DNA from 4 places in the Kitasatospora sp. NPDC022785 genome. Region 1 is predicted to be linked to each of the others. Evidence: riboswitches for the same ligand, from Rfam matches in the RefSeq annotation. Region 1 holds a riboswitch; each other region holds the start of a gene.
The links. Region 1 has a riboswitch for cyclic di-AMP ahead of ACZ3YO_RS35795 (M23 family metallopeptidase). Riboswitches for the same ligand answer to the same signal wherever they lie in the genome.
Positions count from the first base shown of each region.

Region 1 (3,576 bases):
TGCGGCGTCTCAGGCGGTGCGGTGCCTCAGGGGATGCGATGCCTCAGGGGGTGATGCCGCGCTGCTCGAACCAGGTCTCCGGGTCGACCGGGGCGCCGCCGCCGGGGCGCACCTCCAGGTGCAGGTGCGGGCCGGTGACGTTTCCGGTGGCGCCGACCTTGCCGAGCTGCTGGCCGGGGACGACCTTGCCGGAGCCCTTGATGATCGAGGAGAGGTGGCAGTACCAGATCTCGGTGCCGTCGGGCAGCGTCTCGACGATCCGGTAGCCGTAGGAGCCGGCCCAGCCGGCCGAGGTGATGGTGCCCTGGCCGACCGCGTAGACGGGGGTGCCGGTGTCCGCGGCGAAGTCCAGGCCGGTGTGCAGGTGGGCCCAGTACGAGGCGCTCTGGCCGTAGTGGGCGGAGAGGTTGTAGTCGCGCACCGGCAGGTTGATGGCGGCGAGCTTGGCCTTCTCGGCCTCCTCGGCGGCCCGCTTGGCCTCCTGCTGCTGCGCGGCACGCTTGGCCTCGGCCTCCTTGGCGGCCTCGAGCCGGGCGGTCTCCTCGGCGGCGGTGCGCTGGCTGTCGGCCTGCTGCTGGATCCGGGCGGCGAGCGCGAGGCCGGGGTCGGCGGCGAGGGTGACCGGGGTCTCGTCGGGGGCCTCGACGGCGGGCGCGGCGGCCGGGGTCGCGGAGGCGAAGCCGGTGGCGCCCAGGGTGGCGGCGACGGCGGTGACGCCGAGCAGTGGCGCGGTCCCGCGGGTCTGACGCGGCATCCGGTGCCGGTTGGCCTCGGCGGTCTGCGGGGCGGCCTCGTCGGAGGGCCCGCCGTACTCGCCGGGGTGGGCGGGCGGCCACGGGTGGTCGAGCAGCTGGGTGCCGGCGGGGGAGCCGGGCAGGTGTGCCGGAGAGTGCGTCGACGCCACGGAGGCGCGCTCCTTTCCTTCCTTCGCGCCTACCGGGTTAGCTGACGGGTTCGGAGCAGGAAGGTCTCCTACGGCTGGGCCTGGGCCCGGCCGATTCACCCCAAGGAACGTGGTTCCCCGGCTCCCTGACCTGCCCGGAGGCCGGTCGGTGGGATTAGGCGACGGCGCACGGTGCCGTCTGGGTACGGCGTTGCGGACCGCGCTGCGTTATCAAACGTTAATCCTAGGAGCCCCTGATTCCAAGCCATCCGTTCGGGGCAGCAGGACACGGTCCGGACACTACGTGACCTGATGGGTGTTTTGGGGGGTTTGACGACAACTGACACTACCGAACGTGATTGGACGTCAACGAACGACCCCCCATCTGAGTACTTCTACTCATGTGCGGCCCGGTCGGACGCGGCCATCCTGGCGCCATGAACGCACCGATGCAGTCACGCACCACGGCCGCGTACTACGTCCAGGCCGTGCTCTCCTTCGCACTCTCCGGCACCACCCTCGCGGTCGGGATCGCCTACCTCCCGGTGGGCGGCTGGACCCGGGCCTTCCTCGGGATCGGCCTGCTCTACACCGTCACCTCCTCGTTCACCCTGGCCAAGGTGATCCGCGACAAGCAGGAGACCAACGAGATCGTCACCCGGGTGGACCAGGCCCGGCTGGAGAAGCTGCTGGCCGAGCACGACCCGTTCAAGGTGGAGGGGGTCTGACGCCCCGCGGCCGCCCGCCCCTCGGGCAAAGCCCCGTCGGCCACTTGACGGCTAAGGCTATTAGCCTTAGCTTTATGGCTATCGGCACACCAGCCGATGACAGTCCCGGCGGACCGAGGAGGCCCCCATGTCCGGCACCACCGCCCCCACCACCCAGTACCTCGACGTTCCCGGCGGCCGGCTCGCCTACGACGACACCGAGCAGGGCGACGGCGCCCCCGTCGTCCTGCTCCCCGGGATGCTCGACAGCCGGGCCGCCTACCGCCACCTGCGCCCGCTGCTGGTCGCCGCCGGCCACCGGGTGATCACGATGGACCTGCGCGGCTTCGGCGAGTCTTCGATCGCCTGGGGGGACTACTCGCCGGCCGCGATCGCCACCGACGTCCTCGCCCTGCTCGACCACCTCGGCATCGAGCGCGCCGTCCTCGCCGGCAACTCGTACACCGGCGCCACCGTGGTCAAGGCCGCCGGGGACGCGCCCGAGCGGGTCGCCGGGATCGTGCTGCTGGACGCCTTCGTCGAGAACCTGCCGCCGAACGCCCTGCAGCGCGCGACGTTCGCCGTGATGGGCACGCTGCTGGTGCACTCCCCCGCGGTCTGGGGGCTCTACCACCGGAAGATGGCCTACCCCACCGCCAAGCCGGCCGACTTCGACGCGTACGTCGACGGGCTGGTCGCCGCGATGCGGACGCCCGGCCGCAAGACCGCCATCCGCGGGCAGGTCCACGGGGACTCCGCGCCCGTCGGCTGGACCGCCGCCGTGAAGTGCCCGGCGCTGGTCGTCATGGGCGGCAAGGACCCCGACTTCCCTGAGCCGGAGCTGGTCGCCGACCGGCAGGCCGCCGCCCTGCGCGCCCGCAAGGTGATGATCGAGGACGCCGGCCACTACCCGATGGCCGACCACCCGCAGGCCACCGCCGACGCGCTGCTGCCGTTCCTCGCCGAGCTGGCCGCCTGAGCCGCACCTGCCTGAGCTGTACCGGCCCGAGCCGTACCCCGCCCGAGCCGTACCTGCCCTGAGCTGTACCCGCCCGAGCCGCGCAGGCCCCACCCGCAGCCGACGTCCAGCAGCCGCAGCCCGGGCCGGACCTCCCGACGCCCGGAACCCGAACCACGGAGAACCGTCCCCATGCCCCGAGTAGGACTCACCCCCGAGCAGGTCGTCGGCCACGCCCTCGCCCTCATCGACGAGCAGGGCCCGGAGGCCCTCACCCTCGCCGCCGTCGCCGCGCGGGCCGGCGTGGCCACGCCCTCGCTGTACAAGCACGTCAGCGGCGGCCTGGCCGAACTGCGGCGGCTGATCGCCGTCCGGGTCACCGAGGAGCTGGCCGACCGGCTCGCCGAGGCCGCCCTCGGCCGCGGCGGGGACGACGCCGTCGCCGCCGTCCTGCGCGCCTACCACGCGTACGCCGCCGAGCACCCGCACCGCTACAACGCGCTCCCGCAGGCCCCTCAGCCGGACGACGACCTCACCCGGGCGGCCACGCGACTGGTCGGCGTGATCATCGCGGTGCTGCGCGAGTACGGGCTATCCGGGTCGGAGGCCATCCACGCCGCCCGCGCCGTCCGCTCGGTGGCCCACGGCTTCGCCTCGCTCTCCATCGGCGGCGCGTTCCAGCTCGCCGAGGACCTCGGCGAGACCCAGGACCGCCTGATCGCCGTACTCACCCACGGCCTCCGCGACTGGCCCGGGGCCTGAGCCGCCGCGCACCCGCGAGGGGGCGGCTGGGACGCCGAAGGGCCCGGAGCGTGATCGCTCCGGGCCCTTCGTGGTGGTGGGCCTAACAGGACTTGAACCTGTGGCCTCTTCCTTATCAGGGAAGCGCTCTAACCGTCTGAGCTATAGGCCCTCGCCGATCGCAGATCCTACTCGACCCGGGCCCGGTGCCGCACATCCGTCCCGGCCGGTCCCGCGCCCCGGTCCCGGCGGGGCCCACCGCCCGAGTCACCATTCACCGGCATAAG
Region 1 is NZ_JBVHHB010000034.1:68,657-72,232, reverse strand. Features, by position in the region: gene ACZ3YO_RS35795 (M23 family metallopeptidase) at 44-904, opposite strand; cyclic di-AMP (ydaO/yuaA leader) riboswitch at 917-1,075, opposite strand; gene ACZ3YO_RS35790 (YiaA/YiaB family inner membrane protein) at 1,321-1,611, shown strand; gene ACZ3YO_RS35785 (alpha/beta fold hydrolase) at 1,739-2,569, shown strand; gene ACZ3YO_RS35780 (TetR/AcrR family transcriptional regulator) at 2,741-3,310, shown strand; tRNA gene ACZ3YO_RS35775 (tRNA-Ile) at 3,385-3,461, opposite strand.

Region 2 (3,576 bases), on a different contig from region 1:
ACGGTCTTCGCCACCCCGCTCGCCGCCGTCGGCGGGCAGGTCCGGGGTGCGTCCGACGATTCGCGTCGCACGCCCGGCGGGAACGGCCGGACACGCCGCAGCCCCCGGGGAGGAGCGACCAGACTCTCCCCGGGGGCTGCGGCGTAGCGGTGCGGCTCGGGAGCCGCACCTGCGGGTCAGACCCGGCCGGCGAAGTCCGGGGCCCAGTTGGCGATGGTCTGGGTGCGCACGCCCGAGCTGGGGTTGGCGGCCTCGACGTACTTGCCGTCGCCGATGTAGAGCGCGACGTGGTACACGCCGGAGTCCTGGCCGTTGTTGGACCAGAACAGCAGGTCGCCCGGCTTGAGGGCGTCCAGCGAGACGTGGGTGGAGGCGGCGGCCTGGTCGGCGGCGACGCGCGGCACGGAGATGCCCGCGGCGCGCAGCGCGGCCTGGGTCAGGCCGGAGCAGTCCCAGCCGCCGTTGCCGGTGCCGCCGTAGACGTACGCCTGGCCGACCTTCGACTCGGCGAAGGCGACCGCGGCGGCCATGCTGCCGGTGGCGGCCTGCGCGGGCGCCTGGGTGTCGGCCTGGGCGGCCGGGGCCTGCGCGGCCGGCTTGGCGGCGGCGGTGCCCGCGGCGGCCTGGCCGGAGTTGCCGGCGGAACGGTTGAACCAGTCGAAGTTCTTGCCGGACTCGTCCGAGGCCTGGTCCTTGGCGCGGTCACCGAAGGTCAGGTGCTGGCCCGGGTAGATGACGTGCGGGCCGTCGGTCAGGGTGGAGCGGTTGAGCTCGTACAGCCGCTCCCAGCCGCCCTGGACGTGGTTCTTGTCGGCGATCGAGGCGAGCCAGTCGCCGGCGACCACGGTGTAGTCGTTGGAGGCGGCCTTGTCCTGCCACTTCTGCGACCAGTCGTGGCCGCCCTGCGGCTTGGCGGAGTCGGTGGAGGCCGGGGCCTGGTCGGCCTTCGGCGCGGCCGGCTTGGCGGCGGCCTGGGGCTGCGCCTGGGTGGCCGGCTTGGCGGCCGGGGCCGGGGTCTGCGCGGCGGGCTTGGCGGCGGTGGTGGTGTCGACGGCGGCGGGGGTGCCGCCCTTGGTCAGACCGGCCTGGACGGAGCAGACGGGCCAAGCGCCGGGGCCCTGGACGGCGAGCACCTTCTCGGCGATCGCGATCTGCTGGTCCTTGGTGGCGAGGTCGGCGCGGGCCGCGTACGCGGTGCCACCGAACGCGGCCCAGGTGCTGTTGGTGAACTGGAGGCCGCCGTAGAAGCCGTTGCCGGTGTTGATGCTCCAGTTGCCGGTGCTCTCGCACTGGGCGACCTTGTCCCAGGTGGCGACGGAGGCGGCGGAGGCGGTGCCGGTGGTCAGGCAGGGGACGGTGAGGCCGATGCCGACGACGCCGAGGGTGGCGATCGCGCGACGGGTACGGCCGGACAGGCGGGTGCCGTTGGTGGGCAGCATGAAGATGCGGTCCTCTCCCACGCCTGCGAGGTGAGCTGTCGGATTCGGGCTGGAGTTGCCCGGCCGCGCTGTGGACGCGGCTTCACCCCTAGCCCTGAACCGGTACGCGGACCGGTCCGGGGCGACTTACCTGTGGTTCCCCCGCTCCTGCCGTGGTGCGTTTCTGCGCTGCCAGCGCACCCGACGGCAGGACTCGGCGTTGCGGATGAGCTGGGTCCGTGTGGCCACGAACGGGGAGCACGTTAAGCAGACTTAAGTTCAAACCGCAAACATGTGTGACGCTCGTCACGGTTTGCGGAACACGTGCCGTATGGCTGTCCACCATGATCAGAAATGACCGTTTTCGCGCAACGCCCGTCGGGGTCAACGCAACTGCCTATGCTTCAGAGGGTCAGGACTGACGCAGCCGTCTGGGGGGAGGGCTACGCAACGATGGCCATGGACGAGGAGCCGGACGCCGGTCGGCCGGCGGAAGAGCGTCGCCGGGTGTACCGCGGGGCAAAACGTCGCAGACCGGACATCCCGCCCGCTGATCCCCGAACTGCCGTACGCCGCCGGACGATGCTGCGCTGGCTCGCCGTCGGCACGGTGTTCGCGGCGGTCAGCGGCGAGGAGATCCTGCGCCGCTCGCCGGGCGGCCCGGACGCGGCGGGGACGCACCCGGACGGGACGGGCCCGGGCACGGCGGGGACGGACCCGGACGCGGCCGGGATGGACCACGGGGCGCCGCCTCCCGCCGGCACCCAGGACGGCACCCCCGCCGCACCCGGGCAGCCCGCCGCGGCGCCCACCGTCGACCAGGGCGGCCGCCGCTGGTCCGACCCGACCGGCTGGGGCGGCAGGACACCCGGCCCGCAGAGCGCCGTCCGGATCACCGACAAGGTGCTGCTCGACACCGACGCCACCGTCGCCTCGCTGCTGGTCGAGCCGTCGGGCACGCTCACCTTCGCCGCCGACCGCACCGTCACCCTCGCCTCGGCGGGCAACGTGGAGGTCCGCGGCATCCTCGCCCTCGCCCCCGACGGCGCCGCCGTGCACACCCTGCGCTTCCCGGCCGTCGACGAGAAGCGGTTCCAGGGCGACGGAATGAAGGTGGTCGACACCGACGTCGGCCTCTGGGTCACCGGCGCCGGGTACCTGCGACTGGACGGCGCCGCCAGGACGGCCTGGGTCCGCGCCGCCGGCGAGCTGCGGGCCGGCGACACCACCGTCACCCTGGCCGCCCCGCCCGCCGGTTGGCAGCCCGGCGACGAACTGGCCGTCACCCCGACCGGCCCGCCGGACGAGGAGGGCTTCTCCACCCGCTACGACCTCGTTTCCGTCCGGTCCGTCAGCGGATCCACCGTCACCCTGGGGGCGCCGCTGACGTACGCCCACCCGCGGGTGTCGGCCGGAGGGGGCGTCACGGTCGGCGCGGAGGTGCTCAACCTGACCCGCAGCGTCCGGGTCGAGGGCAGCGCCGCGGGCCGGGCGCACGTCCACGTCACCAGTTCCCGCCGGGCGGACGTCCGGCACGCCGCCCTGCGCTGGGTCGGCCCGCGCGCCGAGACCAAGGAGAGCTGGAAGGGACCGGACGGCGCCGCGCCGGTCACCGCCCCCGTCCTCGGCCGGTACGGGCTCCACTTCCACCTGCTCGGCGACGCCGCCCGCGGCACCGTGGTCGAGGGCGTGGTGGTCCGCGACGCCGGCAACCACGCCTACGTCCCGCACGCCAGCCACGGCATCACCTTCCGCAGCTGCATCAGCCACGACACCTGGGAGGACGCCTACTGGTGGGACGGTCCGCTGGACACCCGCACCCCGCAGCGGCCGTCGGACGACATCGTCTACGAGTCCTGCGTCGCCTCCCGCACCGTGCTGGAGCCCAATCCGCGCGCCTACCGGCTGACCGGCTTCAACCTGGGCGCCGGCACCGGCGGCAAGGCGCTGGACTGCGTGGCCGTCGGCGTCCAGGGCGCCAACGGGGCGTCCGGCTTCGAGTGGCCGGAGAACAGCGAGGGGGTCTGGACCTTCCAGCGCTGCCTGGCCCACAACAACCTTCAGGACGGCATCTTCGTCTGGCTGAACGCCCAGCACCATCACGTGGTCACCGAGTTCGCGGCCTACCACAACGGCGGCTGGGGCATCGAGCACGGCG
Region 2 is NZ_JBVHHB010000046.1:15,598-19,173, reverse strand. Features, by position in the region: gene ACZ3YO_RS38740 (transglycosylase family protein) at 177-1,460, opposite strand; cyclic di-AMP (ydaO/yuaA leader) riboswitch at 1,445-1,609, opposite strand; gene ACZ3YO_RS38735 (hypothetical protein) at 2,001-3,576, shown strand, end outside.
Region 2: another riboswitch for cyclic di-AMP. It lies ahead of ACZ3YO_RS38740 (transglycosylase family protein); the one in region 1 lies ahead of ACZ3YO_RS35795 (M23 family metallopeptidase).

Region 3 (3,576 bases), on a different contig from region 1:
CATCACGACCTCGACACCCCGGTCGCGGTGCACGGCTCCCGGCTGCGCCTGAGCGCACCGCTCGACTCGCCGCTCACCCTGGCCGTGACCCGCGAACCGGACGGTCTCGCCGTCGTCCTGGACCTCACCGACGTCGCCCCGGTCGCCGTGCGCGACCGGGTCCGCGGCCGCGTCACCCTCGCCGGCCGGCTCCACGTCGCCCACCTCGCCGACGACGGCATCAGCGTCCACCTCCGCCTGGACGTCGCCCACGCCGTCCTCGCCACCCCGTACGGCACCAGTGCGCTCACCGGCGCCGATCTCGCCCTCGCCGCGCCCGACCCGCTCGCCCCGTACGAGGCCGGCCTGCTCACCCACCTCGCCGACGACCACCGCGACGCGCTCGCCGTGCTCACCCGGCTGATCGACCCCCGACTCCTCGCCGGCCGCCCGGAGATCCGCCCCCTCGCGCTCGACCGGTACGGCCTGGTGCTCCGCCTCGACCACCCGCACGGCCACCGCGACGTCCGCCTGGTCTTCCCCGAACCGGCCCGCGACGCCGACGAGTTCGGCCACCGGGTGCACCAGCTGCTGACCGCCGCCCACAGCGGACTGCCCGCCCACCGGTTCTGACCGGGCGGGCGGGCAGCGCGAACCGACGTACGGGCCGAACCGGGCCCCCGGCACCGGGCCGGAAGCCGGACCCGCCACCGAACGCCACCGAACCGCGACCCAGCCGAGAACCGAGGCGTGAAGCGCGTCGGGAACCCGGTCGAGACCCGAGGCGGCGAGACCCGAGCGAGGCGGGACCCGAGCGAGGCGGCGTGAACCGGGTCGAGCATCGCTCCAGGAAGCTCCCCGGAAAACGACAACGGCCGGCCCGGCCCGCGAAGTAGCTTCGCGAGCCGGGCCGGCCTGGGCGTGTCCCGCGCCCGTTGTTCCGCCGGTGGTGCGGCGATCACCCGGTCGAGCGGTCACCCGACATGACCATCCCGGGAGGTCGTACGCCCCGCACCCTGCGGTGGTCTCTGCCCGAAGGTCAGATGGAGACGCCGTGCGCCCGCAGGTAGGCGATCGGGTCGATGTCCGAGCCGTACTCCGAGCCGGTGCGGATCTCGAAGTGCAGGTGCGGGCCGGTCACGTTGCCGGTCGCACCGGAGAGACCGATCTGCTGGCCGGCGGTGACGGTCTGACCGATCTTCACGCCGATCGAGGACAGGTGCGCGTACTGGGCGTACTTGCCGTCGGCGAGCTTGATCTCGACCTCGTTGCCGTAGGCGCCGCCGTTGCCGGCCTTCACCACGGTGCCGGCCGCGATGGCGCGCAGCGGGGTGCCGGTGGAGGCGACGAAGTCGGCACCGGTGTGGTGGCCGGAGGCCCACATCGAGCCGGCCACGCCGTAGGCGGTGCCGAGCTTCGGGTTGGCGACGGGGGCGACGTAGCCGGAGGTGCTGGCCACCGCGGCCGGGGCCGGGGTGGTGGCCGGGGCGGCCGGCTTGGCGGCGGCGGGCGCCGGCTTGACGGCCGGGGCCTGCGCGGGCTTGGCGGCCTGGACCGGCTTCGGGGCGGCGGCGTGGGTGGCCGGCTTCGCCGAGTCCTGCGAGGCGGGCTTGGCGGGGGCGGCCGGCTTGGCGGCCTCGGCGGCGGCCGGAGCGGCGACGGCCTTGGCGGCGAGCGCGAGCTTCTGGCCCGGGAAGATCAGGTTCGGGTTGGAGCCGACGACCGAGCGGTTGTGGTCGTACAGCGCCTGCCAGCCACCGTCGACGTGCTTGGCGTTGGCGATCTTCGACAGGGTGTCCCCGCCGACGACCTTGTAGCTCTCCTCGACCGGGGCGGCGGCCGGCTTGGCGGCCTCGGCGGCGGCCGGAGCGGCGGCCGGAGCGGCGGCGGCCGGGGCGGCGTCGACGCTGGTGGCGCCGGTCCAGGTGCTGGTCTGCGCGGGCTTCGCGGCCGGGGCGGTGTGGGCCTGGGCGCTGATGGTGGTCACCAGCGGAAGGGCGAACGCGGCGCCGGTGACGGCGGTGGCGATACCGATGCGGGCGGCGCGGGGCAGGGCGATACGACGAGCCTGTGCGGGCATGGGGAATTTCCTCTCCGACGCCTGCGAGGTGAGCTGTCGGGTTCGGGCTGGAGTTGCCCGGCCGCATGCGCGGCTTCACCCCAAGCCGGACCGTGAATTCCGGTCCGGCGACTTACCTTTGGGTCCCCCGCTCCTGCCGTACAGAGTTCAGTTCGTACCACCAGGCAGCGGCAGGACTAGGCGTTCCACCCGGTGGCCACCCGGGCCAACGCCGGGCGGTCGCTGAACTAAAGCCCATCCGATCGGGTGAAGCAATGTCGATCTCTTGAACGGGCAACAAAAGCCGGAATGACGGTGACACTCCGAATGATCGGCTGCACAGTACGTGCACAATCGATTCACCGCGAGCCACTGATCCACGACGCTCCGCCGATTTCGGTGTCCGTCCGCATGCGATCACCTACGGAAAGCCATTCACCGACACACCCCCGGTGACCCTTGTCACGTCGGCCCCCCGGGGCGGACGATCGGGCCGTGACCAACTCCGAGGCCGGCACTCTGCGCCTGGGCACCGCGCAGGGCCGCTGGGTACTACTGGCGACGGTGCTCGGCTCCAGCATGGCGATGCTCGACGGCACGGTCGTGAACGTCGCCCTGCCCCGGATCGGCACCGATCTCGGGGCCCCGCTCGCCGCGCTGCAGTGGACTCTGAACGCCTATCTGCTCACCCTGGCCGGGCTGATCCTGCTCGGCGGCGCGCTCGGGGACCGCTACGGCCGGCGCCGGGTCTTCCTGCTCGGCGTCATCTGGTTCGCCGTCGCCTCGGCGGCCTGCGCCGCCGCACCCACCATCGAGGTGCTGATCGCCGCCCGCGCGGTCCAGGGCATCGGCGGGGCACTGCTCACGCCCGGCTCGCTGGCGATGCTTCAGGCCGTCTACCACCCGGACGACCGCTCGACGGCGGTCGGCCTCTGGTCGGGCCTGGGCGGGGTGTCGGCCGCGGTCGGCCCCTTCCTCGGCGGCTGGCTGGTGGACGGCCCCGGCTGGCGGTGGATCTTCCTGCTGAACATCCCGCTGGCCGTGGTGGTCGTGGCCGTGGCGTCCCGGCACGTGCCGGAGAGCCGGGACGAGAGCGCGACCGGCCGGTTCGACGTGCTCGGCGCGGCGCTGGCCGCGCTGGCCCTCGGCTCCGTCACCTACGCCCTGACCGCGGCCGGCGACGGGCTGACCCCCGGGGTCTGGCTGACCGGCGCGGCCGGGCTGCTGCTGGGCGCGGCCTTCGTCGTGGTCGAGCGCCGCACCCCGGAGCCGATGCTGCCGCTCGGCCTCTTCTCCTCCCGGCTGTTCACCGCGGTGAACCTGGTCACCCTCTGCGTCTACGCCGCCTTCAGCGGGGTGTTCTTCCTGCTGGTCGTGCAGTTGCAGATCGTCTCGGGCTTCTCGCCGCTCGTCTCCGGGCTGGCCCTGGTGCCGATCACCGTGCTGATGCTGGCGCTCTCCGCCCGGGCCGGCCGGCTGGGCAAGCGGATCGGCCCACGGGTGCCGCTCACCGTGGGCCCGCTGATCTGCGCGGCCGG
Region 3 is NZ_JBVHHB010000011.1:203,897-207,472, forward strand. Features, by position in the region: gene ACZ3YO_RS20075 (DUF2470 domain-containing protein) at 1-612, shown strand, start outside; gene ACZ3YO_RS20080 (M23 family metallopeptidase) at 1,019-2,059, opposite strand; cyclic di-AMP (ydaO/yuaA leader) riboswitch at 2,063-2,222, opposite strand; gene ACZ3YO_RS20085 (MFS transporter) at 2,534-3,576, shown strand, end outside.
Region 3: another riboswitch for cyclic di-AMP. It lies ahead of ACZ3YO_RS20080 (M23 family metallopeptidase); the one in region 1 lies ahead of ACZ3YO_RS35795 (M23 family metallopeptidase).

Region 4 (3,576 bases), on a different contig from region 1:
GCCGCCGCGCGGGGTCCGGGTGCGGTTCAGCCGGACCGGGGAGACGGCGGACGAGCTGATCAGGCGCCTGGTGCGGGCCGAGCCCCAGGGCCGGCCGGTGGTCGTGGTCTCCACCGACCGGGAGGTCGCGGAGGGCGTGCGCAAGGCGGGTGCGCGCCCTGTCGCCTCGGTGCTGCTGCTGAACCGGCTGGCCCGGCCGTAGGCTGTCCCGGGCCCCGCCGGACGGGGTGACGCCTGGTCAGCGCGGGGCTTGCGGTGCTGTGGCGATCTCGTGAAGTCATGGCGGCGGGGCGGAGTTCACGCCAACGGGGGAGTGGCGCAAAGCCTGGATCTTCACTAGGGTCTGGCGTCAAACCTATTTTCCGGATTCTCACTCGATTGGGTGAGTCCGTAAAAGGAAGGAGCCGGTCACTTGGCCTCCCACCGCCGTCCCAAGCAGCCGAGCCGCGCGCGGGTCTCCGTGCTCACCGCTGCCGCGGCGACCGCGGTCGCCCTCTCCGCCCAGGTCGCCGCCCACGCCGCGCCGACCCCGTCCCCCAAGAAGGAGGACGTGAAGGCGCAGATCGACCAGCTCCAGGAGGAGGCCGAGCAGGCGACCGAGAAGTACAACGGCGCCAAGGAGCGGGCCGACCAGCTCCGCAAGCAGGCCGACCAGCTCCAGGACCAGGTGGCACGCGGCCAGGACCAGATGACCCAGCTTCAGGGCGGGCTGGCCGCGGTGGCCGGCGAGCAGTACCGCACCGGTGGCATCGACCCGTCCGTGCAGCTGATGCTCTCCTCCGACCCGTCCGGCTACCTGGACAAGGCCTCCAGCGTGCAGCAGGCCAGCTCCAGCCAGGCCGACGCGCTCAAGGGCCTCCAGGACCAGCAGCGCCGGCTGGACCAGCAGAAGACCGAGGCCGCCGCGATCCTCGCCTCGCTGGACACCACGACCAAGGACCTGAACCAGTCCAAGGCCGAGGTCAACAAGAAGCTGAAGGAGGCCCAGGACCTGCTGAACTCGCTGAGTGCGGCGGACCGGGCCGCGCTGAAGGCCGCCCAGCAGCAGGACGACCGGGCCTCGCGCGGTAGCGAGCGTGCCGACCTCGGCAGCCTGCCGCAGGCCTCCGGTCTCGCCGGGGCGGCCGTCTCCAACGCGATGAGCAAGCAGGGCTCGCCGTACATCTGGGGCGCCACCGGCCCGAGCACCTTCGACTGCTCCGGCCTGATGGTCTGGGCGTACGGGAAGGCCGGCGTCTCGCTGCCGCGCACCTCGCAGGCACAGGGCAACGTCGGCACCCGGGTGCCCTCGCTCGCCGAGGCCCAGCCGGGCGACCTGATCATCTACCGCGACGACCGCAGCCACGTCGCGATGTACATCGGCAACGGCATGGTGGTGCACGCGCCGCACACCGGCGATGTGGTGAAGGTGATGAAGGCCGACGCGATGAAGATCAACACCATCCGCCGGGTCTGACGGACCGACACGCCCAGGGGCCGGGATCCGGCCCTGTGATCCGCGCCACCTCCGAGCGGGGGTGGCGTCGGTGTTCCCGGCCGTATGTGAGAAATGATCAGCTCCGCGTACGGCGCCCGTCACACCCGGTCATATTCACAAATGAACTTGGGTATTCTTCCGTCTTTTTTCTGACAAGGATTTGAACGGATCACGGTTCTGTTACTAGGGTCGTGCCTCGAACCACCGCACAGTCGATCACCCAGCCTGGGTGGCGGCGGGGGTTTACCGCCGAGTTCGTGAAGCAGCGGGACGGGTCGCAGACCGGTCCGACGGGGAGCCCAGCAGTCGGGGGCGCTGTGGAGCGGAGCCGGGGAACCAATGTTCCTCCGGGGTGAATCGGCGCCAGGTCGGCCGCTGGAACGGCCGGTGAGGCGTCGTAGGGCACGCTTCCGGCCCGAACCCGTCAGCTCACCCGGTAGGCGGGCGTTGGAAGAAGGAGTCCGCCTTCGTGGCGTCCCATCGTCGTCCCAAGCCTGCCGGCCGCGCCCGGGTCTCGATCCTGACCGGTGTCGCCGCCGCTGCCGTCGCCCTCTCCGCGCAGTCCGGCGCCCACGCCGACCCGACGCCGACCAAGGACCAGGTCAAGGAGCAGGTCGACCAGCTCAACGAGCAGGCCGAGCAGGCGACCGAGAAGTACAACGGTGCCCAGGCCAAGCAGCAGGAGCTGCAGAAGCAGGTCGGCGAGCTCCAGGACCAGGTGGCCCGTCAGCAGGCCTCGGTGACCGAGGCCCAGGGCGGCCTCGCCGAGATCGCCGGCGAGCAGTACCGCAACGGCGGCATATCGTCGACCGTCCAGCTGATGCTCTCGTCCAGCCCGGACAACTTCCTGAACCAGGCCGGTGCGCTGACCCAGGCCAGCAGCACCCAGTCCGGTGCGCTGAAGGACCTCCAGGAGCAGCAGCGCAAGCTCGACCAGGACCGCAACGAGGCCCAGGCCAAGCTCGGCGAGCTGGAGACCACCACCCAGCAGCTGAAGGCCTCCAAGGAGGAGGTCCAGGGCAAGCTGGCCAAGGCCCAGGACCTGCTCAACACGCTGACCGAGCAGGAGCGCCAGGCGCTGCGCGCGGCCGAGGAGAAGGCCGCCGCCGAGGCGAAGGCCAAGGCGGACGCCGCCAAGGCCGAGGCGAAGGCCAAGGCCGACGCCGACCGCGCCTCCCGCGACAACAGCCGCACCGACCTCGGTGCGTCGTCCTCGGCGCCGGCCGCCGCCAAGCCCGCCGCGCCGGCCGCCAACGGCTCGCGCGCCGCCGCCGCGATCGCCGCCGCCGAGAGCAAGCTCGGTTCGCCGTACGTCTACGGCGCCACCGGCCCGAGCTCCTTCGACTGCTCCGGCCTCACCGGCTGGGCCTATGCGCAGGCGGGCGTCTCGCTGCCGCGCACCTCGCAGCAGCAGGCCGGTTACGGGACCAACGTCGGCACCAACATCGCCAACGCCCAGCCCGGCGACCTGATCATCTACCGTGCCGACGCCAGCCACGTCGCCCTGTACGTGGGCGGCGGGCAGGTCATCCACGCGCCGAAGCCCGGTGCGGTGGTCCGGTACGAGACCGCCACCATGCTGCCGATCTCCGCCATCGTGCGCGTCTGATCCGCATCGGCCCCGACAGGCCCGGCCTCCCCTCGTGGGAGGCCGGGCCTGCGGCTTTTCCGGCGGCTCGGGCAGATGTCCGATTGAGGGTCAAATATTCGGGTTGGGAGGGGTTTGGACTCGATCGCCCGGACTCGCTAACGTCTGCCACCGGACTCCCGCTCACGAGCCGCCCACCCCCGGTGCGGCGGCGGGGCCGGGCCGCAGGATTGGAGCCACCGTCGCATGGCCGTGCACCGCCGTTCCCCGCTGTCAGGAGCGCACGCGCTCGCCCGTGCGCTGGTGCTGACAGCGGCGGCCACCACCGTGCTCGGTATGGCCGGTGGCGGCACCGCCCAGGCCGCGCCGGGCTCGCCGGACACGCCCTCCAGCCGCAAGGACGTCAAGGCGCAGGTCGAGCAGCTCTACGACGAGGCCGAGCAGGCCTCGGAGAAGCACAACGCGGCGCTCGACGCCCAGCAGCGGCTCCAGCACGAGACCGGCACCCTCC
Region 4 is NZ_JBVHHB010000001.1:271,851-275,426, forward strand. Features, by position in the region: gene ACZ3YO_RS01165 (NYN domain-containing protein) at 1-202, shown strand, start outside; gene ACZ3YO_RS01170 (C40 family peptidase) at 413-1,456, shown strand; cyclic di-AMP (ydaO/yuaA leader) riboswitch at 1,781-1,936, shown strand; gene ACZ3YO_RS01175 (C40 family peptidase) at 1,947-3,086, shown strand; gene ACZ3YO_RS01180 (C40 family peptidase) at 3,312-3,576, shown strand, end outside.
Region 4: another riboswitch for cyclic di-AMP. It lies ahead of ACZ3YO_RS01175 (C40 family peptidase); the one in region 1 lies ahead of ACZ3YO_RS35795 (M23 family metallopeptidase).